DNA from 3 places in the Providencia lanzhouensis genome. Region 1 is predicted to be linked to each of the others. Evidence: predicted binding sites of a transcription regulator. Region 1 holds the regulator's gene; each other region holds the start of a gene.
What was found. The regulator ArgR, encoded in region 1, controls arginine synthesis, uptake and breakdown. The targets are predictions, from matches to a motif close to ANTGAATAAAAATACANT.
Positions count from the first base shown of each region.

Region 2: argA (amino-acid N-acetyltransferase) is a predicted target of ArgR. The motif match lies at 7,561-7,578, and genes of this name have one in related genera.
Region 3: argC (N-acetyl-gamma-glutamyl-phosphate reductase) is a predicted target of ArgR. The motif match lies at 7,133-7,150, and genes of this name have one in related genera.

Region 1 is NZ_CP174123.1:3,827,129-3,837,427, forward strand. Features, by position in the region: gene dacB (serine-type D-Ala-D-Ala carboxypeptidase) at 1-267, shown strand, start outside; gene cgtA (Obg family GTPase CgtA) at 353-1,528, opposite strand; gene rpmA (50S ribosomal protein L27) at 1,661-1,918, opposite strand; gene rplU (50S ribosomal protein L21) at 1,938-2,246, opposite strand; gene ispB (octaprenyl diphosphate synthase) at 2,581-3,552, shown strand; gene ACIH2S_RS17885 (DNA-binding protein) at 3,616-3,975, opposite strand; gene ACIH2S_RS17890 (DNA-binding protein) at 4,076-4,432, opposite strand; gene ACIH2S_RS17895 (helix-turn-helix domain-containing protein) at 4,990-5,307, shown strand; gene mdh (malate dehydrogenase) at 5,506-6,444, opposite strand; gene argR (transcriptional regulator ArgR) at 6,916-7,386, shown strand; gene ACIH2S_RS17910 (DUF6122 family protein) at 7,494-7,904, shown strand; gene mpl (UDP-N-acetylmuramate:L-alanyl-gamma-D-glutamyl-meso-diaminopimelate ligase) at 7,957-9,336, opposite strand; gene fbp (class 1 fructose-bisphosphatase) at 9,500-10,299, shown strand, end outside.
Region 2 is NZ_CP174123.1:3,302,914-3,313,212, reverse strand. Features, by position in the region: gene recB (exodeoxyribonuclease V subunit beta) at 1-3,578, shown strand, start outside; gene recD (exodeoxyribonuclease V subunit alpha) at 3,578-5,470, shown strand; gene ACIH2S_RS15550 (hypothetical protein) at 5,495-6,070, shown strand; gene argA (amino-acid N-acetyltransferase) at 6,186-7,526, opposite strand; gene amiC (N-acetylmuramoyl-L-alanine amidase AmiC) at 7,920-9,170, shown strand; tRNA gene ACIH2S_RS15535 (tRNA-Met) at 9,328-9,404, opposite strand; tRNA gene ACIH2S_RS15530 (tRNA-Met) at 9,432-9,508, opposite strand; tRNA gene ACIH2S_RS15525 (tRNA-Met) at 9,596-9,672, opposite strand; gene mltA (murein transglycosylase A) at 9,900-10,299, shown strand, end outside.
Region 3 is NZ_CP174123.1:4,006,819-4,017,117, reverse strand. Features, by position in the region: gene ppc (phosphoenolpyruvate carboxylase) at 1-1,053, shown strand, start outside; gene gadC (glutamate:gamma-aminobutyrate antiporter) at 1,131-2,669, opposite strand; gene ACIH2S_RS18850 (glutamate decarboxylase) at 2,747-4,147, opposite strand; gene metF (methylenetetrahydrofolate reductase) at 4,813-5,700, opposite strand; gene argE (acetylornithine deacetylase) at 5,932-7,086, opposite strand; gene argC (N-acetyl-gamma-glutamyl-phosphate reductase) at 7,189-8,193, shown strand; gene argB (acetylglutamate kinase) at 8,228-9,004, shown strand; gene ACIH2S_RS18825 (argininosuccinate synthase) at 9,068-10,288, shown strand.

The sequences.
Region 1 (10,299 bases):
CTACCACTTGCTGGGCATGATGGAACATTGCGCTACCGTGGTGGTTTAGATGAGGCTGGAGTCAATGGCAAGGTGTCAGCGAAAACTGGTGCATTACAAGGGGTTTATAACCTTGCAGGCTTTATTACTACCGCAAGCGGCGAAAAAGTGGCATTCGTCCAGTTCATTTCCGCTTATGCCGTGCCACAAAGCCAATATAATAGCCGCCGTGTACCTTTAGTTCGCTTTGAAAGCCGCCTCTATCGCGATCTTTACCAAAAGAACTGATCTCCCTGAAGATCCTTTTAAGATCTTCATAATAAAAAAGGCACAACCTTCGCAAGTTGTGCCTTTTTATATGACTCAAAGATAATTATTTTTGGTAGATAAATTCGACGCCTTCGTCGTCATCTTCATCCCAATCATCATCCCAATCGTCATCAAGATCATCTGCACCAGATAGCTGCTCTTTGTGGTAATCATCCCACATAAATTCAACTTTCTCTGGTTGGCTGTTTTCATCTTCAACGGCCATATCACGCGGCTGAGTATTCATGAACTCCATGATATCCCAACACAGTGCTTTCACACCTTCGTGGTTTACAGCAGAAATCATATAATACTTATCTTCCCAGCCCATACCTTTAGCAATTTCAGCTGCACGTTTGGCAGACTCTTCTTCACCTAAGATATCCACTTTGTTGAAGACTAACCAGCGTGGTTTCTGAGCCAGTTTTTCACTGTATTTTTCTAACTCACCCACAATGATCTTGGCGTTTTCCACCGGATCAGATTCATCGATTGGGCAAATGTCGATAAGATGCAGCAGTACGCGGCAACGCTCTAAGTGCTTCAGGAATTGGATCCCAAGTCCTGCACCTTCCGCAGCACCTTCGATCAATCCTGGAATATCTGCAACCACAAAGCTCTGCTCGTTATCCATACGTACCACGCCGAGGCTTGGAACCAAGGTTGTAAATGGATAGTCAGCAACTTTTGGCTTCGCTGCTGATACTGAACGAATAAATGTGGATTTACCGGCATTCGGCATACCCAGCATTCCGACGTCAGCAAGTAACATCAGCTCTAATAAGATTTCGCGCATTTCACCTTTCGTTCCCATGGTACGCTGACGCGGTGCACGGTTAACAGAAGATTTAAAACGAGTATTACCAAGCCCATGGAAACCGCCTTTAGCGACCATATGGCGTTGATCGTGACGAGTCATGTCACAGAGTACTTCATTAGTGCCAAGATCGCGTACACGCGTTCCTACAGGGACTTTAACCGTGATGTCTTCACCACGCTTACCTGTACACTCACGGCTTTGACCATTTTGACCACGTTCTGCACGAAATGATTTTTCAAAACGGTAGTCAATCAGTGTGTTGAGGTTTTCGTCTGCCTGTAAATAGACATCACCACCGTCACCACCGTCACCACCGTCAGGTCCACCTTTCGGGATATATTTTTCACGGCGGAAGCTGACACAACCATTGCCACCATCTCCTGCCACGACCAAAATTTTGGCTTCATCTACAAATTTCATAATTCTTTCTCCGTCTGCTGGCCATTATAGTGCCTGATGGCGGTATTACCCAGAGATGGCATATTCTGAATATAAAAAGCCCCGCAAAAGGTTTTTGCAGGGCTTTAATTCAAAAATTAAAAGTCAGAAAACTTATTCAGCTTCGATGCTGATAAATTTACGATTGTTAGGACCTTTAACTTCAAATTTAACTTTACCGTCCGCTAATGCGAACAGAGTGTGGTCACGGCCACAACCAACGTTGTTACCTGCGTGGAACTTAGTACCACGTTGACGAACGATGATGCTACCTGCTAATACAGCTTCACCACCAAAACGTTTAACACCTAAACGTTTTGCTTCTGAGTCACGACCGTTACGAGTCGAACCACCAGCCTTTTTGTGTGCCATTAATCTGCTCTCCTAAATCTTAAGCGATGACAGTGATCTTAACATCAGTGAACCACTGACGGTGACCTTGCTGCTTACGGCTGTGTTTACGACGACGGAACTTAACGATTTTAACTTTATCGCCACGACCGTGTGCAACCACTTCCGCTTTCACTTTAACGCCTTCAACGATAGGAGCACCGATTTGGATCTCATCGCCATTAGCAACCATCAGAACGTGATCAAATTCAACAGTTTCACCTGTTGCGATGTCCAGCTTTTCTAGGCGGACAGTTTGACCTTCGCTAACTCGGTGTTGTTTACCACCACTTTGGAAAACCGCGTACATATTAACTCCGCTTTCCGCGTACTCGCTAAATATTTCAATTCCAGAGCACGCTATAAAATATTCACAATAGGGCGCGAATTCTACGCAAAAAAGCAGCAGAACACAAGCCTATAATGCAGTTAGATTACAAAAAATACGACTTTTTTATCAGCCCTATCTTTTTTCGGCTGATTTCTCAGGAATATCTTTAATTGTTACTTATTTAAACATTTTTTGCATTTCACCCGATAATCTTATTATTAATAGTGTTATGCTTACGCTATTACTGTGATATCGGTTTTCCCATTTTTGGCTTAGGGAATGCCCCAAAAACTAATAATATGAATATATTACAATGAATTTAGAATCTATCGTTGAACTGACAGCCGAGGATATGTCAGCAGTAAATGAAGCGATCCTCAGCCAATTAAACTCAGACGTAGCATTAATCAATCAATTAGGTTATTACATCGTTAGCGGAGGCGGAAAAAGGATCCGTCCAATGATCGCGATCCTCGCAGGACGATCCCTAGGCTATTCTGAACATAAGCATATTCAAGTTGCTGCATTAATCGAATTCATCCATACCGCCACTTTATTACACGATGATGTGGTCGATGAATCAGATATGCGTCGTGGAAAACAGACAGCTAATGCTGTATTTGGTAACGCGGCAAGCGTATTAGTAGGTGACTTTATTTATACTCGATCCTTTCAAATGATGACGGATCTTGATTCGATGCGTGTTTTAAAATTGATGTCTGAAGCCACCAACGTGATCGCTGAAGGTGAAGTTTTACAATTAATGAACTGCAACGATCCTGATATTACTGAAGAGAGCTACATGCAAGTGATCTACAGTAAAACTGCGCGTCTATTTGAAGCGGCTTCTCACGCGTCCGCTATTTTAGCCAATGCCACGCCAAAGCAAGAGAAAGCGCTGCAAGATTATGGTCGCTACATTGGGACCGCATTCCAGTTAGTTGACGATCTTCTAGATTATGATGCAGATAATACCCAGTTAGGTAAAAACACTGGAGATGATCTCGATGAAGGTAAACCAACACTACCACTGTTACATGCAATGCAACATGGTAATGCTGAAGAGTCAGCACTAATTAGACAAGCAATTGAGCAAGGAAATGGTCGCCATCTATTAGACACTGTCCTTGGTACAATGAAACGCTGCGGCTCATTAGAATACACTTACCAACGCGCTCAGGAAGAAGCTCAAAAAGCCATTGATGCTTTAAATGCCCTTGAAGACTCTGTGTATAAAGAAGCATTGATTGGTTTAGCGCATGTTGCTATTCAGCGCCATTCATAATCACCGTTAGAGCTCTAAACCAATATTGAAAAGGGTGAAAACAATTTCACCCTTTTTTTATGGTTATTCATCTTCTGGTTCAGGCTCTATTTTTGCCAATAGCGATGATAACCCGTGACGCAAAATATATTTCACAAATATTTTGCGCTCATCTTCCGTCAGTTGGTAATAAGCCTCAGACCAAATTTGCAGTGCATCAATACGTTGCACTTGATACGGTGCCGATGGCTCATGAAGTGACAGCTGACCTTGGATCTCACTCGGCAAGCTTTCCATATAGTATTCAACGGCCTTCCCTTGAACACCTCTTTTACGACGACTTTTCCAACCTTCCCTTCTCGCCATCAAGTTAATTCCCTGAGGTGATGATGGAAGACCTTCTAATCCTGCTAATTCTTTCGCAGTGAACCACAATTTTTTCATAATATCACTTTTACGCTTAGCTTATATTTTGCAACCTGCTTTTGTCGCTATACCAAAGTTATTTTTCTAAAAATTTATTCGATTCAATACTGTACGTAATCTATGTATGGCTATTTTGATTAATAAGATGAATTAAAGCTAAAGCACCTTTGCGCATAATAAACGATAAGATCGCCACGCGTTCATCATGGGAAAGCTGGTTATAAGTTTCTTGCCAAATATGCGCATGTTCATCACGTTTGACTTGATAGCCTCCCGAAGTTTCATACATCACCGTGAACTCTTCGAGATTAATGGGAACCGAGCTAATATGGTATTCCAATGCTTTTCCTTGAATACCTCGTCGTTTTCGACTCAACCATTTTTCTCGCCTCGCCATAGCATTAATACCTTGGGTGCTTGTCGGTAGCCCTTGGCGCCCAACGAGCTCTTTGGCTGTTAACCATTCCTTGTTCATTATCGACGCTCCTTGTCATCATGATGACGACTTCGATTAACTATAAACTTTCTTTATTTTCTTAATCGTTTCAATATCCATTTTTAATATTCAAATATAATAGTTAATAAATTATATCGATATAGATAATTTCTTTTGTATATCCGCTAGTTATACCAATAACTTTGTATTAACTATTTTATATCTATGGATTTTATAGTGCTGACTAAGAAATTCATTCTTTTCAAATAATTCAATACATTATTAAGAAATATAAATCTTCTCGATAAACAGAATAAATATAAGAAAATATAAAAAATAGAGAGTTAACTAAAATGAGTTATTTTTATTTTCAAAGTGTTAGCTGAATTCACAATAATCATCTGAACCTTTCCGTTATTTTCATAAAAACAACGACAGTTTCATAAAAATGAATTTTTAGAAAAAATCAGAAATTATTATTGGGAAATTCTGTTATTTTATTTCCAATAACAGAACGATTGCACTGAATGTATCACAATACTCTGTTAGATGTACCACTAACTCTACATGATTCTGAGTGAAAAAAGGATTAAAAAATGATGTTACGGAAATCAAACTGGCACCCAGCAGATATCATTGCAGCTTTACGCAAACGTGGAACAACCCTAGCGGCGATTTCTCGTGAAGCAGGGCTTAGCTCGTCAACGCTCGCGAATGCGCTATCGAGACCTTGGCCTAAAGGAGAATGGATCATCGCAAACTTTTTAGGTATTCATCCATCAGAAATCTGGCCTAGTCGCTATTACGATCCAATGACGGGTGATTTATTAGAAAGAAAAGTTCGAGAAAAGCCAAAGAAAATCGAGGAAACAAACGAATTAGAAAACAGGGAGCCAGAAAAAGAACATATCTAATATCAGTCGCTATTTTTGATCAGAACTGAAAGATAAAGCCCATTATTATTTTCTTTAAAAACAGCAAGATTAATTCATTGTACCTTCAAGGGGTTTCCCCTTATTTTGATCAGTGAAAACTTATCGAGTATAAAAATAAAGGGCGGAATCGCATGAAAGCAACTCCGCCCTTATTTAAGCGCGAATTCTTAATTGGCATTAGCCATTAATGAATTTTTCACCTAATTCAATATCTGCTTTCAGTACGCTTAACATATCTTTCAGTGCTTTCTCTTCAAATGCACTTAATTTACCAATTGGTAAATGTTTTTCGATTCCGTTTTTGCCTAATACAACAGGTTGAGCGAAGAAGCGAGCGTGTTCGCCTTCACCTTCAGTGTATACACACTCAACCACATTGCTTTCACCTTGTAGACCACGGATCAAAGATAAGCCCAGGCGTGCTGCCGCTTGGCCCATAGACAGTGTTGCAGATCCGCCACCCGCTTTAGCTTCAACCACTTCAGTACCTGCGTTTTGAATACGCTTAGTCAGTGCTGAGATTTCTTCATCAGTGAAGCTGACACCAGGAATTTGAGACAGTAATGGCAGGATTGTCACACCTGAGTGACCACCGATAACTGGCACTTCAACTTCGTGAGTTTTCTTACCTTTTAATTCAGCAACGAAAGTATTTGAACGGATGATATCCAGTGTCGTTACACCGAACAGACGGTTTTTATCATACACGCCAGCTTTCTTCAGAACTTCAGCAGCGATAGCAACGGTTGTGTTCACTGGGTTAGTAATAATACCGATCAGTGCTTTCGGGCAGGTGACCGCGATTTGTTGAACAAGGTTACGTACAATACCTGCGTTCACATTGAACAGGTCAGAGCGATCCATACCTGGCTTACGTGCAACACCCGCAGAAATTAATACTACGTCCGCACCTTTCAGTGCTGGGGTCGCATCTTCACCCGCAAAACCAACCACTTTAACGTCGGTAGGGATGTGGCTTAAGTCAGCTGCAACACCTGGAGTTACTGGCGCGATGTCGTAGAGGGAGAGTTCTGAACCTGCTGGGAGCTGGTTTTTGAGAAGAAGGGCGAGAGCCTGACCGATACCACCTGCTGCACCTAGGACTGCAACTTTCATTCTAAAACTCCTTAATTGTACTTTAAAATATATGAATTCATCTGACTATGCACTAAACACATTACTTATAAAAAACAATTCTTTAACAGTTAGAGAGAAGTGTTAACGCGAGATAAATCACCAACACAATAGTTCTATTCTAAACAAATTCCTTATCTGTTAATGAGATAACGGACACTTTTTTAACAAATAGTTTTTATTGCTATTGCATTTAACATTAAACCCAATTTTATTTGATGATTTATTCAGCACCGCTTAATTATTTAACAAATTTTTCACAGTAACTTATTGTTAAATCAATCCATTTTTAGGATAAATTTCGAACTAACAATTTAAGATAAACCCCTTATTATTACCAGAAAATACTTATCTAAAATTGCTCATTAAACACTCAAAAAATCAATTTTCTTGCATAAAAATGCACTTTTCAACATAATACAACTCAGTTTAATACCAAAAGATGGGTTAATTATGCGCACTATGTCGAAACAAGAAGACTTGGTAAAAGCCTTTAAGGCACTCCTTAAAGAAGAAAAATTCAGTTCACAAGCCGAAATTGTGATCGCTCTTCAAGAACAAGGCTTCGAAAACATTAATCAATCTAAAATTTCCAGAATGTTGACGAAGTTTGGTGCAGTACGTACCCGCAACGCAAAAATGGAAATGGTGTATTGCTTACCAACCGAGCCTGGTGTCCCCACTGCCACCAGCCCGCTGAAGAATTTAGTTCTGGATGTTGATTACAACCATTCTGTTGTTGTGATCCGTACTAGCCCAGGAGCAGCACAGTTAATTGCTCGCCTGTTAGATTCCTTAGGCAAAGCTGAAGGCATCTTAGGCAGCATCGCTGGCGATGATACAATTTTCTCAACGCCAACCAACGATTTCACAACGCGTGAACTGTACGAAGCCATTTTGGTGCTTTTCGAACAAGAACTTTAGTCCTTTCGAAAAATTTTAGATATCGAAAAAGAGGGAACCCAGTTCCCTCTTTGTATTTTTAATTCTATAGTGACGCGTCTTTCACTGATTCATATCGAGATAAGCCCGTGTTATTTGAGATTTTACGGAATATCGTTCACTACGGTTTCCATTTTTTAGTGCCCTTTTTATTTGGCTATTTATTTTGGCGAAAAAACTGGAAGCTTGCTGGGCTCTTAATGGTTTCCACCATGGCTATCGACCTTGATCACCTTCTCGCCGATCCTATTTTCGATCCTGATCGTTGTGGCGTAGGCTTCCACCCTATGCACACTATTTGGGCTGCTATTGCTTATGTCGTCTTATTCTTCTTTCCTTCATGGAAACTCAAAGCTATCGCCGTCGGCTGTCTGTTTCACTTATTGACAGACTCGGTGGATTGTTATCTTGGAAGTGTTAAAAAAGAGATGCAAGGCACGGTATTAAGCTGCTCCGGGCAACCAGAACGCGCAAACGTCGAGCTTCTTCAGCAGCTATAACGAAAAAGCCCTAACTGAAGTTAGGGCTTTGATTCACGATAGCGCTTATAGACTATTCGTCAGATTTGGCTTCGGCTTTATGTTTTAGTCCTGCCAGCAGTTTTTCATGAATACCACCAAAACCGCCATTACTCATCACCAGGATATGGTCACCGGGCTGAGCCGTCTCAACCACCATATTGGCGAGAGTATCAATATCTGCATGCCAACGCGCAGGCTGCACACAATGCTCTGCAATTTCAGTGACCATCCACGGAATATTGCTAGGTTGGAATAAGAAGACTTCATCTGCACGCCCTAAAGCTGGCGCGATATCATTCTTACTGATCCCCATTTTCATGGTATTTGAACGAGGTTCCAGCACAGCAATAATACGAGAAGTACCGCCTACTTTGCTACGTAATGCTTCTAACGTCGCTAAAATTGCCGTTGGATGATGAGCGAAGTCATCATAAACACTGACATTATTTTCAACACCACGTAACTCAAGACGGCGACGGGCGTTAATAAATTTATCCAACGCTAAGCAAGCTTCTTTCGCCGGTACGCCAACATGGTGTGCAGCGGCAATCGCCATCAAGCCATTTTGGATATTATGATTACCTACTTGCGACCAGTTTACTTCACCCACTTTTTGCTGCTGGTAATATACTTCGAACTGGCTACCATCATGATTGAGTTTCACGGCATGCCACTCACCGTTTTCTCCCACCAATTCTTGTTCACTCCAACACCCCATGTTCATCACTTGCTTGAGATTATTGTCGTTACTTGGCATAAAGATTTTGCCGCTACTTGGCACAATGCGAACCAGGTGATGAAATTGTTTTTGAATCGCTTCGAGATTTTCAAAAATATCCGCGTGATCGAATTCGAGGTTATTCAAAATCAGCGTTTTCGGGCTGTAATGCACGAATTTAGATCGCTTATCAAAGAATGCGCAATCATATTCATCCGCTTCAATAACAAAGAAAGGGCTTTTACCAATCTGGGACGAAACATCAAAGTTACCCGGAACACCGCCAATCAAAAAGCCTGGTTCATAACCACAATCTTGTAGGATCCACGCCAGCATACCCGCGGTTGTTGTTTTACCGTGAGTCCCTGCAACGGCTAATACCCAGCGCTCAGGAAGGACATGGTCATGGAGCCATTGTGGTCCAGAAGTATAAGGTAAACCACGTTCTAATACGGCTTCAACACAGGGATTTCCACGGGTCATCGCATTCCCAATCACCACCATATCAGGGGCTGGCTCTAACTGCGCAGGGTCGAATCCTTGAATTAGTTCAATGCCTTGTTTTTCAAGCAATGTACTCATCGGTGGGTAGACGTTTGCGTCAGACCCAGTCACTTTGTGCCCTAACGAACGAGCCAAAATGGCTAAGCTGCCCATAAAGGTTCCGCATATGCCTAAAATATGTATGTGCATTCTTTTCCATCCAATAGCATGAGGTTTGTCACTATTCTACTCATCAATCACAGGTTTATAAATGTATTAGCCTATTAATCTTTTCTTTATTTAGATAAACTCTCCGCCCGAGGGTACAATAAAGACCCGCAAATTTCTGTCAATTTTATTCAGGACCTTCGTCATGAAAACATTAGGCGAATTCATCGTCGAAAAGCAACAAGATTTTCCTCATGCAACAGGTGAGCTGACTGCATTACTGTCAGCAATCAAACTGGGCGCTAAAATTATCCATCGTGATATTAACAAAGCTGGACTCGTTGACATTCTCGGCACAAGCGGTGTTTCGAATGTTCAAGGTGAAGTTCAGATGAAGCTTGACCTGTATGCAAACGAAAAACTGAAAGCGGCTTTGAAAGCGCGCGGAGAAGTCGCTGGTATCGCCTCAGAAGAAGAAGATGAAATCGTCATTTTCGAAGGTGATCGTGCAGAAAACGCGAAATATGTCGTTTTAATGGACCCTCTAGATGGTTCTTCGAATATCGATGTAAACGTTTCCGTTGGAACAATCTTCTCTATCTATCACCGTATTACCCCAATTGGTCAACCGGTTACAGAAGCTGACTTCTTACAACCAGGTAACCGCCAAGTTGCTGCTGGCTATGTGGTTTACGGTTCATCAACTATGCTGGTGTACACCACCGGTTTCGGCGTTCATGCCTTCACCTACGACCCATCATTAGGTGTATTCTGTCTGTCTCATGAAAAAGTCATGTTCCCAGCAGAAGGTAAAATGTATTCCATTAACGAAGGTAACTACATCAAGTTCCCTATGGGCGTTAAGAAATATATTAAATACTGTCAGGAAGAAGACAAAGCGACAAACCGCCCATATACCACGCGTTATATCGGCTCTTTAGTGGCGGACTTCCACCGTAACTTACTCAAAGGCGGTATTTATATTTACCCAAGCACCGCTAGCCA
Region 2 (10,299 bases), 520 kb from region 1:
ATGCCTATAAACTCCCGTTACGTGGACAGCGGTTAATTGAGGCATCGGCTGGTACAGGTAAAACCTATACGATAGGGATCCTCTATCTGCGTCTATTATTAGGTTTAGGGAATGAAAATGCATTCCCTCGACCTTTAAGTGTTGAAGAGATTCTGGTTGTGACCTTTACTGAGGCGGCGACCAATGAATTACGCGGGCGTATTCGTGAGCGCATCCATAAGATGCGTTTGGCGTGTTTACGTAATGGCTTGGGATTCGAATCGGAACCAGAATATCTCACACTATTAACGGAGTTACCGAGTGAAGAGCAACGCGCTTTTGCGGCGAATTGGCTATTAGCCGCTGAGCGCCAAATGGATGAAGCCGCTATTTACACCATTCATGGTTTTTGCCAACGAATGTTAGCGCACAATGCGTTTGAATCAGGCATTTTGTTTGAACAAACGATGATCCAAGATGAGTTTCCTATCCAGAAACAAGCATGTGCGGATTTTTGGCGTCGTCATTTTTATCCTCTGGATTATTCGATGACCAAAGTGGTTCATGCTGAGTGGAATGGACCTGAAGCACTCTTGAACGAGATTAAGCCGTTCTTGCAAGGGGATATTCCCGTTATTATCAATCAGCCGGAATTACCTGAAACTCTTGAAGAACGTCATCAACGTTTGATTGGTTTAATTCAGAATTTAAAAGATTTATGGACAAAAAATGTCGCTGATTTTGAAAAGCTAATTTCTGATTCAGATGTAGATAAACGCAGCTACAGCACACGTTATTTACCTACATGGTTAGAAAAAATAACCGAATGGGCAGAGAAAAGCACCGATGATTATCAACTGCCAAAAGATATCTTAGAGCGTTTTGCGCAATCTCGATTAGATGAAAAATCCAAAAGCGGTTCAGGGCCTTCTCATGTAGTCTTTAGGTTAGTTGATGAGTTGCTTGCCCAAGCGCTGACGATTAAAGATTTGATTATTCCTCAAGCGATTAGTGAAGTACGCCAGACTATTGCTCATGAGAAGCAAACACGCGGTGAGTTAGGTTTTGATGATCTACTGACTCGTCTAGATAGAGCGCTGCATCAAGATGGTGGAGCATTACTTGCCGAAGCAATTGCTAGGCGTTTCCCTGTTGCGATGATTGATGAGTTTCAAGATACTGACCCGCAGCAATATCGTATTTTTCAGCGTATTTATCGGGAAACTGATAACACTGCATTGCTGTTTATTGGAGACCCGAAACAAGCCATTTATGCATTCCGTGGTGCGGATATCTTCACGTATATTGCGGCGAAAAAGCAAGTTAGTGCTCACTATACGTTGGAAACAAACTATCGCTCATCTCAGCGTATGGTTGAAGCTGTAAATCAGGTTTTCCATCACGCTGAAAACCCATTTATTTTTGAACAAATTCCATTTCAAAGCGTTAATTTTGCGGCTCATAATAGCCACAAAAAACTTATCCATGATGGGAAAGAAGTGAAAGCGCTTACTTTCTGGCAGCAGCATGCTGAAGCGGTCTCTGTTTCGGAATATGAACAAGCCCTGGCACAGCAATGTGCGGCGCAAATAGGACAATATCTTGCTGGTGGTCTGCAAGGTTCAACCTACTTTGAAAACAAACAGCAGCAAATTCCTGTAGAAGCCTCGGATATTACCGTATTAGTTCGCAGCCGTCGTGAGGCGATATTGATCCGTGATGCACTAAATCAACTTAATATCCCATCGGTGTTCCAATCAAATCGAGAAAGTGTATTTGCGACCCAAGAAGCTAAAGAAATTCTCTGGCTATTATTGGCCGTATTAACACCAGAAAAAGAACGGGTATTGCGCAGTGCCTTAGCGACGGGATTATTGGGTTTAACGGCAGAAGATATTGATAGCCTAAATTACGATGAAAAAGCCTGGGAAAATGTCGTTGATGAGTTTGCTCACTATGCTGTAATTTGGCGTAAACGCGGTGTTCTTCCCATGTTACGTGGGATTATGTCTCAAAGACATATTGCTGAAACCTTGCTATCGGGTTCTGAAGGTGAACGCCGTTTGATGGATCTCATGCATATTGGGGAATTACTGCAAGAGATGTCTCTCCAGCTTGAAGGTGAGCACACACTAACCCGTTGGTTAGCGCAGCAGATTGCCCATCCTGACCATCAATCAGATGCACAACAAATGCGTCTTGAAAGTGATAGGCATTTAGTACAAATCAGCACCATTCATAAATCCAAGGGGTTGGAATATAAAATTGTTTGGTTACCGTTTGCCAGTAACTTCCTACCTCAATCAAAAGGTCTGTTTCACGACCGTGATGATTACATAGCGAAACTCGATCTTGATGATACCGAAGAGTATGTCGAATTAGCGGACGAAGAGCGCTTAGCCGAGGATTTACGTTTATTGTATGTGGCACTCACTCGCGCTATTTATCACTGTAGTGTCGGAGTCGCGCCGCTTATCAAAGGTAACCGTAAAAAAGCAGGTAATACAGATTTGCACCTATCCGCGCTGGGATATTTGCTGCAAAAAGGGCAAGAAGGTGACAGTGTTTTGCTCAGCAGCATGCTCGATGCACTCAGTAATGATGTGATTGATGTGCAACTGATAAACTCCCCTGAAATGGTAAGGCTGAATTTAACCAAAGAGACCAGCGATGAGTTATCAGCGAGGGTGATTTCTCGACACTTTGATGATAGCTGGCGTGTAACAAGCTATTCGGGTTTGAGTTATAGCGCATCCCATGGAGAAGAAGATCAAACCTTATCGGCCGAGCAATTTGCTAACTCATTAGCCCCTAAGATGGATATTGAAGTTAGTCATGATGTCGAGGTACAAGAAATACAAGAAAATCAACTGACCCCCCACCAGTTTCCTAAAGGCGCTGCACCCGGTACATTTTTACATAGCTTAATGGAAGAAATTGATTTTTCAGGTGACATTTCTTCCGAATGGCTAGAAGAAAAACTGCAAGTAGCAGGCTTTGATACTCAATGGGTTCCTATGTTACAAGGCTGGTTGAATGCCATTTTGAATGTACCGTTAGCCGATGATGGGCTCTGTTTGTCGGCTATTCCAGCTCAAGATAGATTGGATGAAATGCAGTTCTATTTACCGATTGATAGCTTGCTCAATGCAAAAGATGTTGATCGCGTTACTCACAAGTATGATCCTCTGTCAAAACATTGTCCTCCGCTTAATTTTGAGCAGGTACAAGGTATTTTAAAAGGCTTTATAGACTTAACCTTCTGTTGGAAAGGGCGGTTTTACTTATTGGATTATAAGTCTAACTATTTAGGCGAAGACGCCTCTTATTACACTCAAGAGGCGATGGCTGAAGCAATGATTGACCATCGATATGATCTGCAATATCAGCTCTATTCGCTGGCATTACACCGTTTTTTACAACAGAGGATGCCAAATTACGATTATGAAACTCATTTTGGTGGCGTTTATTATCTTTTTTTACGTGGTACGGAACGCATAGATTCTCAAAATGGTGTCTTTTTCTATCGACCAACAATTGAATTTATCAGTGAGTTTGATGCGCTATTTCATGATGCTCAATCTAAGGAGCCACAATGATGAAAGCGTTGTTTAATCAAGCTATTGAAGCTCGTATATTCACACCTCTTGATGTGCAATTCGCTTATAACGTTGCAAATGAAGATAACCCGATTTTATTGTTAGTGGCTGCGCTGCTTAGCGCAGAAACCATGTCTGGGCATGTCTGTTTAGCACTGGATGATATTCGTCCTGACGTGTTATTTATGGGAAGACACCCTGAATTTACAGCGCAATTGTGGCACATGATTGGGGAGCCAAATCAAGCCTCTATCAGAGTGGCGTTATTATCGAGCGAATCTGTGTGTGAAGTCGGAGGTGAGTCTGTTGGCCCATTGCTGCTATCAGGTGATTTTCTTTATTTCCAGCGTATGTGGCAATACGAGCAGTGCGTAGCTCACTTCTTTTCAGAGACTGAATTATCTGATGTTGATAATACTGAAATTCAGCTGATTTTAACGACGTTATTCCCTGAGTCAACGCAGATAGATTGGCAGAAAATTGCCGCCGCTGTTGCGTTAACGAGTCGAGTTTCAGTCATTTCAGGGGGGCCAGGAACAGGTAAAACAACAACCGTAGCGAAAATTTTAGCGGCGCTGATTAAGTTAGGCCATCAGCAGCAACATCGCTTACGTATTGAATTAGCCGCTCCAACAGGTAAAGCAGCCGCCCGTTTAACCGAGTCATTAGGGTATGCGATGAAACAACTACCGTTAAATGACGATGAGCGTGAATTACTCCCCTCTCAAGCCAAAACATTACATCGACTATTGGGTGCTCAACCTGAAAGCCAGCAGTTTCGTTATCATCGAGATAACCCGCTTGCACTTGATATCTTAATTGTTGATGAAGCTTCAATGGTGGATTTGCCGATGATGGGCAAGCTTATTGAAGCACTGCCTGACTCTGCCAAACTGATATTTTTAGGCGATAAAGATCAGCTCGCTTCTGTTGAAGCGGGGGCTGTTTTAGGGGATATCTGCCGTTTCGCGAATAAAGGCTATAGTCCTGAACGAGCAGCTCAGCTGGAGCGATTGGCTGGATGCTCATTAAGTGAATTCACCTCAAATAAAGGGCCTGCTATCCGTGATAGCTTATGTCTATTAAGACACAGTTATCGTTTCTCTGCCGATTCAGGAATTGGTCAGCTAGCTTTCGCCGTCAATACCGGAAATGTGAAGCGGGTGGATGATATTCTTGCTCAGAATTTCACGGATATTCATAACTATATCCCTAGTGCCATGCCAGATAATGAAAGCGATGCCGAAGCCAAAATGAGTGAAAGTTACGCCAATATGTTACTAGATGCGGTCGGGTTTTATCAGCACTATTTATTAGCCGTTAAAGCGAAGGAAAAACCTGCTGATGTCTTACATAAATTTAATCAATACCGTCTACTTGCCGCATTAAGGGAAGGAGCTTACGGGGTTTCAGGTCTAAATGACAAACTTGAAAAATTACTTCATCGCCAAGGGTTAATTACAAAACCATATAACTTGAAGCATAAGCACTATGTTGGAAGACCGATTATGATCAGCCGCAATGATAGTGCACTAGGTCTCTTTAATGGTGATATTGGTATTATCCTGTTAGATGAAGAGCGCCAGATGAGAGCCTACTTCCAATTTCCTGATGGCACTATTCGTGGGATCCAACCAAATCGACTGCCAGCACATGAAACGGCTTACGTGATGACAGTACATAAATCTCAAGGTTCAGAGTTTGCTCATACCGCCTTGGTTTTACCTTATGTATATTCGCCGGTGATTACCCGAGAGCTCGTCTATACCGCGATGACACGAGCTAAGAACGAACTTTCATTGTATGGCAGTAAAAAAGTGTTACGTCGTGCGATAGAAACCCCCACTAAACGCCGTAGTGGCTTAGCGCTACAGTTTGAGCAGTTAAATTAATTCCCAGACATTTAAGGTACCAATATGGAAAATCAGCAACAAATGACCGCCGTGACAGTAACATTGAATGCCAAAATTGATCCTGCTCGCCGTGCAGATTTGGAAGATGCATTTGATCAAGCCATGGAGAAATTAGGCAAAGAGGGGCAAATCCAAGTCAGTGGTGGTGGCACCCAATTAGGTGAAAATGGCGAAGTTGCTGAGTGTGATATTGAATTGGCACTAAGTGATGCAAGTGATGAAAACATCAGCCTGATTATTCAAATGTTTTCGGCGATGTTAGCCCCTAAAGGCTCTCGCTTAACTATTCATGGTGAAGACGTTCAAATCGACTTTGGTGCGGATGAAGGGCTGGCGATTTATTTCAATGGCACAGATTTAGCTGATGAAGTCTATGAAAATAATGATATTAACGATCTTTTTGATCAGCTTGATGAAGCGGTCGAAGATATCGGTGGGATCCATGGTGTTTGGGATGGTCCAACAGAAACCGCATTCTATTTTTACGGTACCTCTTTTGCTGAAATGGAAGCGATTTTACGTCCACTGTTAGAGCAAAATCCACTGTGCGAAAAATGCCGAGTCGTGCAAATCGCTTAACTTAATATTAGGTCACATTAAAGAAAAACCCAGAGTATTACTTGAATATCTGGGTTTATGGACGCGAGTTAGAGAGTATGGCGAACTACTTTGTTTGCCAACTTTCTGTGAGATTTCAAGCGGCTTGGCTTTTAATATCCAGCATTAAAATTTTTGATTTACGCTGATAGTTATAAAGTGCCTGCTTTTTGACTGGAAGCATCTCAATTTCTGCAGGAATAAAACCACGTTCTTGGAACCAATGAATGCTCCTTGTGGTTAAGACAAACAGTTTATCCAGCTCTAGTTGCTTAGCTTGCGTCATAACGCGTTGTAGCAGCTCTTCGCCCCGAGAAGAGCTACGATAATCAGGGTGTACTGCCACGCAAGCCATCTCCCCAAGTTTTTCTTCGGGATATGGGTAAAGTGCAGCGCAGGCGATCACCAAATTATCGCGCTCAATAATCGTGAACTTATCGATTTCCATTTCGAGTTGTTCCCGTGAGCGTCTAACCAGAATACCTTGCTGCTCAAGAGGTCTGATTAGCTCTAAAATCCCACCAATGTCATTGATATTCGCACGGCGAGTCTTTTCTGAGCTTTCCATGACTATCTGCGTACCGATACCATCACGGGAGAAGAGTTCTTGGATCAACGAACCATTTTCTTGATAGCTAAGTAGGTGGCTACGGCGTACACCTCGGCGGCAGGCAGAAGCTGCGCCACGCAAGAAGCGAACTGTTCCAGAGTAATAATCTCCTTCAGATTCTAATTCTTGTATCCGTGTTTCTGCCTCATTTGGGAATAGCTCAGACAGAATATTACCGTCCTTATCAGCCACCCCTTGAGATGAGCAGAAACCAATCAGTTTTTCGGCTTTGATTTTAACGGCAAGCTGAGTTGCAATCTCTTCCGAGGTGAGGTTAAAGCTTTCACCGGTTACAGAAACTGCCACAGGGCCAATTAACACGATAGATCCATTATCGAGTTGAGCATTGATAGCATCTTCGTTGATGCGACGGATACGACCGCTATGGCAATAATCAATTCCATCATCGACACCTAAAGGCTGTGCAATCACAAAATTACCACTCACAACGTTAATGTGTGCTCCTTGTAATGGCGTATTGCCTAAACTCATTGATAAACGAGCCGTAATATCAAGCTGCAATGCTCCAGAAGCTTGCTTAACATATTCAAGGGTATTCGCATCAGTGACACGGGTATGTTTATGATAAATGGCGTCATAATTATGCTCAGCAAGGATGTCTTCGATTTGAGGTCGAGCGCCATAAACAACGACAATACGAATGCCAAGGCTATGAAGTAGCCCTATATCATTGACAATGCTAGGAAAATTTTCATGCGCAATTGCTTCACCGCCAAGCATGATGATAAATGTCTTGCCACGGTGGGCATTTATATAAGGTACCGAATGGCGAAATTCATCAACCAACTCGGTGCTGCGCTCTTTCATAATCACCCTCTTAACTGAATTTTTATTCGCAATAACTGTATTTTTATTCTTTTTGGCGGGAAATATCAAGTAAAAGTTAGGACAATAAAAGTAACAAATTTATTTTTAAGGTTTACATATCTCTAAATATAAATGGATATAATCACAACAATGCAATCTGCATATCAGATTATTGCCAATAAATGTTATTCGGCAATTGAGCATCATTAACTATTTAAATTACGCAAGTATGGCGTTTATATTGCATTGAATAGATGCGTGCTGGGATATAAATAGAATAGATTGGTAATGACAAAGGATGAAGAACTAGATAGAGTGCGAATTAGTCGCTAATATATTATCTCTTGTCTTAGATATTATTAAACTTTTCAGGATATAGATTCGGAATTATTGATGAGTCATCAAGATCACAGCCCATCAAAACGTCGCCTATTGCAAGGTGCGGCGGCAGTTATGCTATTAAGTGTCAGCCCATTCGGTTTTGCTGCCAGTAGTAGCGTTGTTGCTGTTCGTATTTGGCCAGCCTCGAGTTATACCCGTATTACTCTAGAATCCAGCATTCCTTTAAAGTATCGCCAGTTTGTTTTAAACAATCCTGAGCGTATTGTTGTTGATTTAGAGGGCGTTCAATTAAATAACGTTCTTAAGAATATGGGAAGCCAAATTCAGTCTCGAGACCCTTACTTAAAATTAGTGAGAGTCGGGCAGTTTGATCCTAAAACGGTACGTTTGGTTTTTGAAGTTAAAAACAAAGTATCTCCTCGATTCTTTACCCTACCGCCAGTCGCTGAATTTAAACACCGTTTAGTTATGGATTTCTATCCGGGTAAAGGTGTTGAAACCAACGACGACCCATTATTGGCGCTCCTTGAAGATTACAACAAAGGTGATTTAGAAGAGAGCATGCCGGTACAGGCGAAAAAACCAGGGAAAGCGGGTACCGATAGGCCGATTGTTATTATGATTGACCCAGGGCACGGTGGGGAAGACCCCGGTGCGATTGGTAAGTATAAGACCCGTGAAAAAGATGTGGTTTTACAAATCGCCCGTCGCTTGAAAACGCTGATTGATAAAGATCCGAAAATGCGGGCATATATGACGCGTAATGAGGATGTCTTTATTCCATTAAAAGTCCGCGTGGCGAAAGCGAGAAAAATGCAGGCTGATTTGTTTGTTTCTATTCATGCGGATGCCTTTACCAACCGTTCAGCGAATGGTTCATCGGTCTTCGCACTCTCCACGAAAGGGGCAACCAGTAACACGGCGCGTTACCTCGCTCAAACGCAGAACGAAGCTGACTTAATTGGTGGGGTGAGTAAAAGCGGCGATGCGTATCTCGACCATACCATGTTAGATCTGGTGCAAACTGCAACGATCAATGACAGCTTAAAGTTTGGGGATGAAGTTTTAAAACGTATGGGGCGCGTTAACCGGCTACACAAAAACAAAGTGGACCAAGCTGGCTTCGCGGTATTAAAAGCCCCCGAAATTCCATCTATTTTGGTGGAAACAGCCTTTATCAGTAACTTAGAAGAAGAGCGTAAACTCAAAACCGCTAAGTTCCAACAGCAAATGGCTGAGTCGATTTTTGAAGGGATCAAAGCTTATTTCCGTAATGGGGGCGAGTTAGCTATCCGTAATTAATCGTGATATTTTTGGTGTCGAAGAAGGTGGCAAACAGTAATGTGAGTCGCCTTTTTTATTGGGTGAAAACAAGAAATTAAGTGATTAAAAATCTGTTTGGGTTTTGATATGACTAAGAAAGACAAAGAAAAGAATAAATAAGAAGAGAAAAAAGAATTGGTTGCGGGGGCTGGATTTGAACCAACGACCTTCGGGTTATGAGCCCGACGAGCTACCAAGCTGCTCCACCCCGCGACTGAAGAGGTTAAATATATCAGGAATTGGTTGCGGGAGCTGGATTTGAACCAACGACCTTCGGGTTATGAGCCCGACGAGCTACCATGCTGCTCCATCCCGCGCCTGAATATTTCACTACTTTGGGATACTACTTTGATTTTACTGCTGAACTTACTTTGACTGAATCAAGTTTGACTAAATCAAGAAATTGGTTGCGGGGGCTGGATTTGAACCAACGACCTTCGGGTTATGAGCCCGACGAGCTACCATGCTGCTCCACCCCGCGTCCGATAGCGGGCACTATACTCGGGATGAGATCTGATGCAAGTTTTTTCGTGTTTTTTTTTCATTTTTCATCAAGTGGCGTTTAAAAATCGCACAAAATGTAGTTTTTTTGTTCTTTAAAGGTTTCTAACCCAAAAATAACCCCACTAAATATTTATACCCGTTTCATTCTCAATTTGGGTTTGCTATTGTGCGCTTCATATTGGATATGTGTTAGGTGGTATAAAGATGAATTCATGGCAGAAAGGGTTAATCGCGGGCGTCTTCTTTTCTTTATTGGCAGGGTGTCAATCTCATCCAACAGATAAAGGGCAACAATATAAAGACGGTAAATTGCACAGTGACTTGCAACAAGTTAATCAAGTTAACGTGCAAGGACGACCAATAAATGCGCCGGATTTTAATCGCCAAGTGACGGAAATTCAAAATGCATCACCACGCTTATTCAACAACAATAATGAAACTTACCACGCAATAGAAAACTGGTTAATGGCAGGGGGCGATCCTGCTCAATTATCGCGTTTCAATTTGTCGGCTTTCCAAATGGAAGGGATGGACAATTACGGAAACGTCCAATTCACGGGGTACTACACGCCTGTGATTGAGGCTCGACGCTCGCCGCAAGGTA
Region 3 (10,299 bases), 180 kb from region 1:
ATTGATGATCGCCAAATGGTGATGATTGGTTACTCTGACTCTGCAAAAGATGCGGGTGTGATGGCAGCATCATGGGCGCAGTATCGTGCACAAGATGCCCTGATTAAGTTGTGTGATAAAGAAGGCGTGAAACTGACACTGTTCCACGGTCGTGGCGGCACCATTGGTCGTGGCGGTGCGCCAGCGCACTCTGCATTACTTTCCCAACCACCGGGAAGTTTAAAAGGCGGGTTGCGTGTGACGGAACAAGGCGAAATGATCCGCTTTAAGTTTGGTCTCCCGCAAGTGACCATTAGCAGCTTAGCCATGTACGCGAGCGCTATCCTCGAAGCTAACTTACTGCCACCGCCAGAGCCAAAAGAAGAGTGGAAGGCGGTAATGAATTCGTTGTCTGACGTATCTTGCGCGATGTATCGCGATTATGTGCGTGAACAGCCTGACTTTGTCCCGTATTTCCGTGCGGCGACCCCAGAGTTAGAGCTGGGCAAATTGCCATTAGGTTCTCGCCCTGCAAAACGTCGTCCTTCTGGGGGTGTTGAGACCCTTCGCGCTATTCCTTGGATTTTCGCGTGGACACAAAACCGCTTGATGTTACCCGCATGGTTAGGGGCAGGTGCGGCGCTGAAACATGTCATCGAAAAAGAAGGCAAGCAAGCGGTACTGGATGAAATGTGGCAAGAGTGGACATTCTTCAAAACCCGTATTGCGATGCTGGAAATGGTGTACGCGAAAGCTGATTTATGGCTGGCGGAGTATTATGACCATTGCCTCGTTGAAAAACGTCTATGGCCACTGGGACAAAAGCTGCGTGACCAGTTATCTGAAGATATTAAAAGTGTTTTAGCGGTCTCTAAAGATGAAGCGTTGATGGCGGATCTACCGTGGATTGCTGAATCCATCGCACTACGTAACGTCTATACCGACCCACTGAACGTATTGCAGGCTGAGCTATTACAGCGCTCTCGTCAACAAGAGCATCCAGACCCGCGTGTGGAGCAAGCGTTGATGGTGACCATTGCTGGTGTTGCGGCGGGTATGCGTAATACAGGCTAGCAATTGATTACGTTATTTATAATTAGTGATAAGTAAAAGGCTGCCAATTGGCAGCCTTTTTCGTTTATGGTCGAACGTTATTTTTTGTTCTGATCATTATGGATCAAATGATAAGGCGAACGCGCCCGTGGATGAATAAAGAAATGGTTCGTTGGGGCATTGTGAGTTTTGATATGCACCATGGAGACGTTGGTGGATTTTCCTACTTTATTGTGGAATGCATAAATCACAAAAGGCAGCAGGAAGATAATTACAAAACTGACCGCGAGCAGCGTCACGTAAGTCGTATCATCTGCTCCGCCCGGCAATGAACTTGGTGGGAAGAATGACACCACAAATGCCAGAATTGAGATCACTAACCCAACAAACGCGATTAACAATTTAAAGCTTTTACCGCCCGGAACGTTGAATGCCCGTTTTTTATCAGATTGTTTGCAGACTAAATGCATATAACCGAGGAACAGCATAAAGTAGCTACACAGATAAATAACAACGGTTAATGCCAGCGCTATCAGGAAGGACATATTCCCGCCGCCGCCCGTGTTAGTAAGGACAATAATCGCCACCGTGGTGATCAGTAATTGGGAAATCACTAACGTGACTGGCACGCCATTTTTATTCACTTTGGCAAAGCTTTTCGGCAGAATTCCTTTTTGTGCAGCGACATACATCCCACGGGAAGGTCCCACAATCCAAGAGGCAATTTCCGCTAATACGCCGAGTAATAGCAACGCGGCAATAATCCGTACTGCCCACTCTAAAGTGGAATTAAAGTGGGTAACGAGAACCTCAAAGGTTTGTACCACACCAGCAGATAGGTTGATTTCGCTGTTAGGGATCACGGCAGCAACCGATAAACCGCCAATAGAGCTTAAGCAAATCGCCGCAATCATCAGTAAAAACATTGCTGCAGGATAATCTCGACCAGGGTTTTTCATTTCGTTGACGTGGGTTGCAGAGGCTTCAACACCCATGTAGCTGAGAATAAAGGCGACAAAGACCACTAATGTGCCGATTTGAGTGAAGTCAGGAATAAAGGTTTTTGTGCTCATCTCGATAGCTAAAGGCGCACCGCTTGCCAAGTAGCTAATCGCTAGCCCAACGAGAATTAGAGCCGGTAATAAAATCCCAGCAAAGAAACCGACTTTTGCGATACTTGCTGTATATTTTGTTCCACCAAATTGGGTAAAGGCGAGAACCCATAAAATCACCAGAGCGCCGATGGTTTTGGTGATGGGATCAGTATTGAGTTCTGGCCAATTTAATATGTAGGATAGGGCGCCGAGTACAAAGTACAGCATCGGAATAAAACCTATCGCAATTTGTAGATAACCAAATGAAATCGCCGCAAATCCCCAACGCTCTCCCAATGTGTTGGAAACCCACGCGAAAATCCCTCCTTCTTCCCAACCTTCAACGGTGGCCATTTCGGCAGCACATAAGGCTACGGGGATGAACCATAGCAATCCCCCTAAGAGTAAAAAGAAGACTAAACTGAAACCCGATGTGGCGAATGTCGGATATTCATAGACCGCCATCACCATAGACGCGGTGATCGCAAAAAAACCTAACAAGGTGAGTTGTTTTGCGGCTGGAGCTGTTGTTGACGTCGCCATGCCTATTCTCCTGTCATATGTTTTACGAAGTCAGTCGGCGCATAAATGAATACGCCGACTGGATAAACGACTAAGGATTAGCTGTGATTGAAACCGCCGCTTTCTTCTTCAGAAAGTGGTGTACTGACAGGGTGTTTCTCGAAATATTCGAGGGTGCGTTTGAAATCTTCGATGAGCAGTGAGGCGAGGTCTAGGCTGACACCATGACGGACTAAAATACGTTGGATCACCAGGTCTTCACGGTTTGCAGGCATTGAGTAAGCGGGAACTTGCCAGCCGCGACTACGTAGTTTGTCTGCAATATCATATAAAGAGTAGTTACTAGTTTTCGCTCCGTCTTTTAATTTCCATGCCAGCGCTGGGATACCTTTGGCACTATCGCCATCAAAGATCATCTCAAATGGACCCAGTTTCTCAATTTCACGGGCAAGGTATTGCGCGGTGGCATAGCAAGCATTATGAATTTTAGCGTAGCCTTCGCGACCAAGACGCAGGAAGTTGTAATACTGTGCAATGATTTGTCCACCTGGACGAGAGAAGTTTAATGCGAAGGTTGGCATGTTACCGCCAAGGTAGTTCACATTGAAAATTAGCTCTTCTGGGAGGTCTTTCGCTTCACGCCAAATTACCCAACCGGCACCTAATGGCGCTAAACCAAATTTGTGTCCAGATGCGTTGATGGATTTAACACGAGGTAAACGGAAATCCCATTCCAGGGTAGGCGCGCAGAAAGGCGCGAGGAAACCACCACTTGCACCATCCACATGAATAGGAATGTCTAAGCCAGTTTCTTTTTGCAGTTTATCTAATGCATCATGAACTGCTTTCACTGGCTCATATTGGCAAGTGAACGTCACACCTAAAGTCGGAACGACACCGATAGTATTTTCATCAACGCGTTTGAGAACTTCTTCAGGGCTCATGATCAGGCGGTCGCCTTCAAGTGGAATTTCACGCAGTTCAACATCAAAATAACGGGCAAATTTATGCCAACAAATTTGGACAGGACCACAGATTAAGTTAGGTTTATCGGTGGGTTTTCCTTTGGCAGCTTGTTTTTTACGCCATTGCCATTTTAACGCCAGTCCCCCTAACATTGCGGCTTCTGAAGAGCCAATTGTTGAGCAGCCTAATGTATTGAGTGCGTCAGGAGAGTTCCATAAGTCAGCGAGCATATGCACGCAGCGGTTTTCAATTTCAGCGGTTTGCGGATATTCGTCTTTATCAATCATGTTTTTGTCGATAGAGAGATCCATTAAACTGCGAATTTCGTCATCGACCCATGTTTGGCAAAATGTCGCTAAGTTTTGTCGGGAATTACCATCTAGCATTAGCTCATCACGTACTGCGCTAAATACATTTCTCGGGTCGCTTTCTTTGATTGGGAATTTCGTTTTTGGTAAGGATTGGGATAAATCAAATGAAGCATAAATATCATCTAATTCACTATATTTTGAAGATACTGATTTATTATTCATACAACGAATCTCCTCAATAATTGAGATGTTATTACTAGGAATGATCAATAATCTTATATTTTCATATAAGCATAAAAATAAATTAGAATAAAGTTCTTTAAACGAAAGTCTTATTTTAATAGCGGTTGTTTTGATTATTTGTTTTTATGGTAAATATGATTTAAATTCGAAGTTAATCAGGTATAACAATTTATCAACATTGTTAATCTGGGTTTTCACTACGTCATTCAATGTGAAAAAATGAGTTGCATCAATGGGATATGTGGTTTCTTTTGTTTTGTAAGCTATTGAAAAATAATATTTTCATTATCAGGTAAATAATGGTGAATAAGGATAAAATAGCGTTTTATGTGATTTTTAATGATATTAATCAGCACATCACTAAGCGACTATTTGTTTTGGATTGATCTAATTTCAGGTTTTTAATTAAATATTTTCTGCATTTTAATTCTATTTGGGCATATTTAAGGGATTATTTATTCCATAACTTTAATATCTAGTCTAATAATGATTGGTTTTAGCCTGCATTAACTATGGAAAATGGAATTATAGAGAATGGCGATAAATAGAATAGAGGGAGGGGAATATAACTGGGTTAATTCACGATAAATGAATTAACCCGATAAGTGATAGGAATGAAGTGGTTACTTCAACCTAACACCCAATTATTTTGGTCTAACGCCTAATGTGTGGCAAATGGCGTAAGTCAATTCAGAGCGGTTTAAGGTGTAAAAATGGAAATCTTTTACGCCTTCACGACTTAAAATTTTCACCATGTCCATGGCAATTGATGCACCAACAAGATTACGACTTTCAGGGTCATCATCTAAGCCTTCGTACATTCTATTCATCCAACTTGGGATACGCACATTGGTGATTTTGGCAAAACGTTCTAGCTGGCGAAAGTTAGAGACTGGCAAAATTCCCGGTACGATTTCCACATCAATGCCTGTTGCTACGCATCGGTCACGAAAACGTAGGTAGCTTTCAACATCGAAGAAAAATTGGGTAATGGCACGGTTGGCTCCGGCTTCAATCTTTTTCTTCAAATTGATTAAGTCTGCCTGAGCACTTTTAGCTTCAGGGTGCACTTCGGGGTAAGCGGCGACGGAAATGTCAAAGTCGGCTTCAGTTTTCAGTAATTCAACCAAATGCTCAGCATACATGTCGGGCTTGCGGCTGTTATCAGGAAGGTCTCCCCGTAATGCCACAATATGGCGAATACCGTTATTCCAGTAATCGCGCGCGATGGTTTTTAGTTCATCAGGGCTGGCATCGATGCAGGTTAAGTGCGGTGCTGCCACTAATCCTGTTTTATCTTTGATATCTTTAATGATGCTATGGGTTCTATCTCGCTCACCGGAGTTAGCACCGTAGGTGACAGAGACAAAATTTGGTTTTAAGACCTTGAGCCTATCGATAGACTTCCACAATGTTTGTTCCATTTCTGCTGAGCGAGGTGGGAAAAATTCAAATGAGACATTAATCTGCCCATCTAATTCAGCTAAATTTTGGTTCAACGCCTCGCGCTGATTTGCGTGAAAGAAACTCATACCCTGTGACCTCGCCTCAAGAAACTCATTATTTAATGATTATTTTCGTTATTCGATTATATGCACTCTTTTGTACTTCTATACGTTTAGACGTCTAAATAGAGATTACGCGATATTGAGTGAGAGTCAACTCCTAAATCAAATTTGGAATTGATGTTTTTTCAGGCGCAACAAGAGAAAAATTCATGATGGGGAAATGCGGAGCCAAGTGACTCCGCATGCAGTACAACATTATTCAGTAAAACAGAAGTGCTCGACCATTTGGCTGATGAGTTGGCGGGTTGGTTCAATAAAGCTCATATCGATGAACTCATCAGGCTGGTGGGCTTGTTCAATAGAGCCGGGACCCAGCACCAGTGTTGGGCAGAGTTCTTGGATAAATGGCGCCTCCGTACAGTAGTTCACGGTTTCCGCTTTTTTACCTAATAACTGCTCAATGACTGCCACCATTTTATGATCTGTGGGGCATTCGTAGCCGGGGATCGGTGGGTGCATCTCTTCAATGGCTAAGCGACCCGGCCATTTTGCACGAACGGGTTCGAGAGTTTCATTGAGTAGCTCGTCCAGATCTTGCAACGTTAAACCTGGTAGTGGGCGAATATCCATATGTAATTCACAGCAACCACAAATTCGGTTTGCTGCATCACCACCATGAATATGACCGAAGTTCATGGTTGGATAAGGGATCACAAACGCAGGGTTGTTATAGCGCTCTTTCAATGTATTTCTTAAGGTCATTAAGTGAGAGATAGATTCATGCATTAATTCAATGGCATTAACGCCTCTATCTGGATCACTGGAATGCCCAGATTGACCTGTAATGCGAATGGCATTGGAAAGATGCCCTTTATGCGCGCGAATAGGCTGTAATGATGTCGGTTCACCGATGATGGCGAAATCAGGGCGTAATTGCGTGCTGGCGGCAAAGAAGCGAGCGCCAGCCATCGAGGTTTCTTCATCTGCCGTGGCGAGAATATGCAAAGGACGTTTTAAGGTACTGAGGTCAACATCTCGCAGTGCATCAATAATAAAGGCAAAAAAGCCTTTCATATCTGCGGTGCCTAGCCCATACAGTTTGCCATTATGTTCGGTGAGCTTGAACGGATCTTTAGTCCAGCGACCGTCATCAAATGGGACGGTATCCGTGTGACCACATAGCATCAACCCTCCGTTACCCTCGCCAATCGAGGCTAACAGGTTATATTTATCTCGGGTATCAGGGACCGGTTGAATATTCACAGTAAAGCCTAAGGTTTCTAACCATCCACCTAATAGCTCCACCAGCGCTCGGTTACTCTGATCGAGTTGCGAATCAGTCGCACTAATCGACGGAGTGGCGATTAATTGACGATAAATCTCAATAAATGCAGGTAATTTAATATTCACTGTTGACAGCCTTTATCCATAATAGTATCAATATTCATGCACTTTATTTGAATAAAAATACACATTAAACTGTTTGGGTCACGAGTACAAGGTAGAAAACACATGTTGAACACACTCATTGTCGGGGCCAGTGGTTATACTGGAGCAGAATTAGCCGCTTACTTACAACGTCACCCCGATATTCATCTTTCTGGGCTGATGGTTTCCGCACAAAGTGCGGATGCAGGTAAATGCTTTTCTGATTTACATCCCCAGTATAAAGGCATTATCGACCTTCCGGTTCAGCCGCTTACTGATGTGGCTGAGGCTGCAAAAGGGGTCGATGTTGTTTTCCTCGCGACCGCCCATGAAGTGAGCCATGACATCGCGCCCCAGTTTCTTGAAGCGGGTTGCGTGGTGTTTGACCTTTCGGGTGCTTATCGTGTTCAAGATGCGGCGTTTTATCCGCAATACTACGGTTTCGAACATACAAATACCCAGTGGTTAATGCAAGCAGTTTACGGTTTAGCGGAATGGCAGGCAGATAAAATCCGTCAAGCTCAACTGATTGCGGTACCGGGGTGTTATCCAACGGTTTCTCAACTTTCATTAAAGCCGCTGATTGAAGCGGATTTGCTCGATGAAAACATGTGGCCAGTCATTAATGCGACCAGTGGCGTTTCAGGGGCAGGGCGCAAAGCTTCCATGACGAACAGCTTTTGCGAAGTGAGCTTACAGCCTTACGGTATTTTCACTCACCGTCATCAACCTGAAATCGCGACGCATCTAGGTAGAGATGTGATTTTCACGCCACATTTAGGCAATTTTGCACGGGGCATACTGGCGACCATCACTTGCAAAGTGAAAGCCGGCGTTACAGCGGAGCAAATTAGCCAAACATTTAAAGATGCGTATCACAACAAACCGTTAGTTCGTTTATATGACAAAGGGGTTCCTGCACTGAAATCGGTGGTTGGCACGCCATTTTGTGATATCGGCTTTGTATTGAAAGGTGAGCACCTGATTTTAGTGGGTACAGAAGATAACCTATTAAAAGGTGCCGCGGCGCAAGCTGTTCAGTGCATGAATATTCGGTTTGGTTTCAACGAAACGCAGTCATTACTTTAATGCTCTTATGGCAATTTATTAAGGATAAATCTCCATGCAACCTTTAGTCATTAAATTGGGTGGTGTGTTACTCGATAGCGAAGAAGCCCTAGAAAGATTATTTACGGCGATCCAAACCTACCGTCAGGCTCATCAACGTGAGCTGGTAATTGTTCACGGTGGTGGATGTCTAGTTGATGAATTAATGCAAAAACTGCAATTACCCGTTGTGAAAAAGCAAGGATTGCGCGTTACGCCAGCAGACCAAATCGACATTATTACTGGTGCGTTAGCCGGAACGGCGAATAAAACTTTGTTGGCATGGGCGATTAAACATCAATTGCAAGCGGTGGGTTTATCCCTTGGGGATGGACACAGCGCAGTGGTTACGCAAATTAATGATGAGTTAGGCCATGTGGGTAGCGCGAAAGCGGGTAATGCGAAGTTACTGAAATTATTACTGTCTGCGGGATATTTACCCATCATTAGCTCTATCGGGATCACCGAAGAGGGGCAACTTATGAACGTCAATGCAGACCAAGCCGCGACAGCGATTGCCCAAGCACTGAATGCAGATTTAGTCCTGCTTTCTGATGTGAGCGGTATTTTGGATGGTAAAGGTCAAAAAATTGATGAAATGACCACTACCAAAGCGCAAAAACTTATCGACCAAGGCATCATCACGGATGGAATGATAGTCAAAGTGAATGCGGCTTTAGAAGCGGCTTCCACATTGCAACGCCCGGTAGATATTGCAAGCTGGCGCCATGCGGAGCAATTGCCATCATTATTTAATGGCACCGCGATTGGCACACGAATTCTTGCTTCTTGAATGAAGAACTGAGCAAACAGACAAATCAAACATTTATTTTAAAAGAATTGGGACAGGTAATTTATGAAAAAGGGCATTAAGAAGATTGTATTAGCATACTCCGGTGGATTAGACACGTCGGCTATCATTCCATGGTTAAAAGAGAACTACGATGACTGTGAGGTCGTGGCATTCGTTGCTGATGTGGGTCAAGACAGAGAAGACTTAGTCGGTGTTGAGAAAAAAGCCCTGCAATCAGGTGCTTCTGAATGCTATGTGGTTGATCTGCGTGAAGAGTTTATCAAGGAATATATCTACCCAGTACTGAAAACGGGTGCATTGTATGAAGGTAGCTATTTACTGGGTACGTCAATGGCGCGTCCAATTATCGCTAAAGCGCAAGTTGAAATCGCATTGAAAGTTGGCGCAGACGCAGTCGCGCACGGCGCAACCGGTAAAGGTAATGACCAAGTGCGTTTCGAAAGCACTTACACCGCTTTAGCACCACAACTGAAAGTGGTTGCGCCATGGCGTGAGTGGGACTTACGTTCCCGCGAAGCTCTGCTGGATTACCTGAAAGAACGTAATATTCCAACTACCGCTAGCTTAGAGAAAATCTACAGCCGTGATGAAAACGCATGGCACATTTCTACCGAAGGTGGCGTATTAGAAAGCACATGGAATGCAGCCAACCAAGATTGCTGGGTATGGACGGTTGATCCGAAAGACGCACCGGATGAAGCTGAGCTGGTGACTGTGGGTGTGAAACACGGTGAAGTGGTTTCTGTGAACGGTAAAGCCTTGTCTCCATTGGGTTGTTTAGAAACATTAAATACGCTGGGTGCAAAACATGGCGTGGGTCGTATCGATATCGTAGAAAACCGTTTAGTGGGTATGAAATCCCGTGGTTGCTATGAAACCCCAGGGGGCACCATCATGATGGCTGCACTGCGTGGTGTTGAGCAATTAGTATTAGACCGCGATAGCTACAAATGGCGTGAGCAGTTAGGTCTAGAAATGTCTTATGTGGTGTATGACGGTCGCTGGTTTGCGCCACTGCGTCATTCTCTGCAAGCAGCGGCAGAATCCCTGGCTCAGGATGTGACGGGTGAAGTGGTTCTGAAACTGTATAAAGGGCAAGTGACTGCTATCCAGAAAAAAGCGGATAAGAGCCTGTACTCTGAAGAGTTTGCAACATTTGGTGAAGATGAAGTTTACGATCACAGCCATGCTGGTGGGTTTATCCGTCTCTATTCACTCTCTTCACGTATTCGTGCGCTGAAAGAACAGAACAAAGCAAAATAGTTTTATCAGAA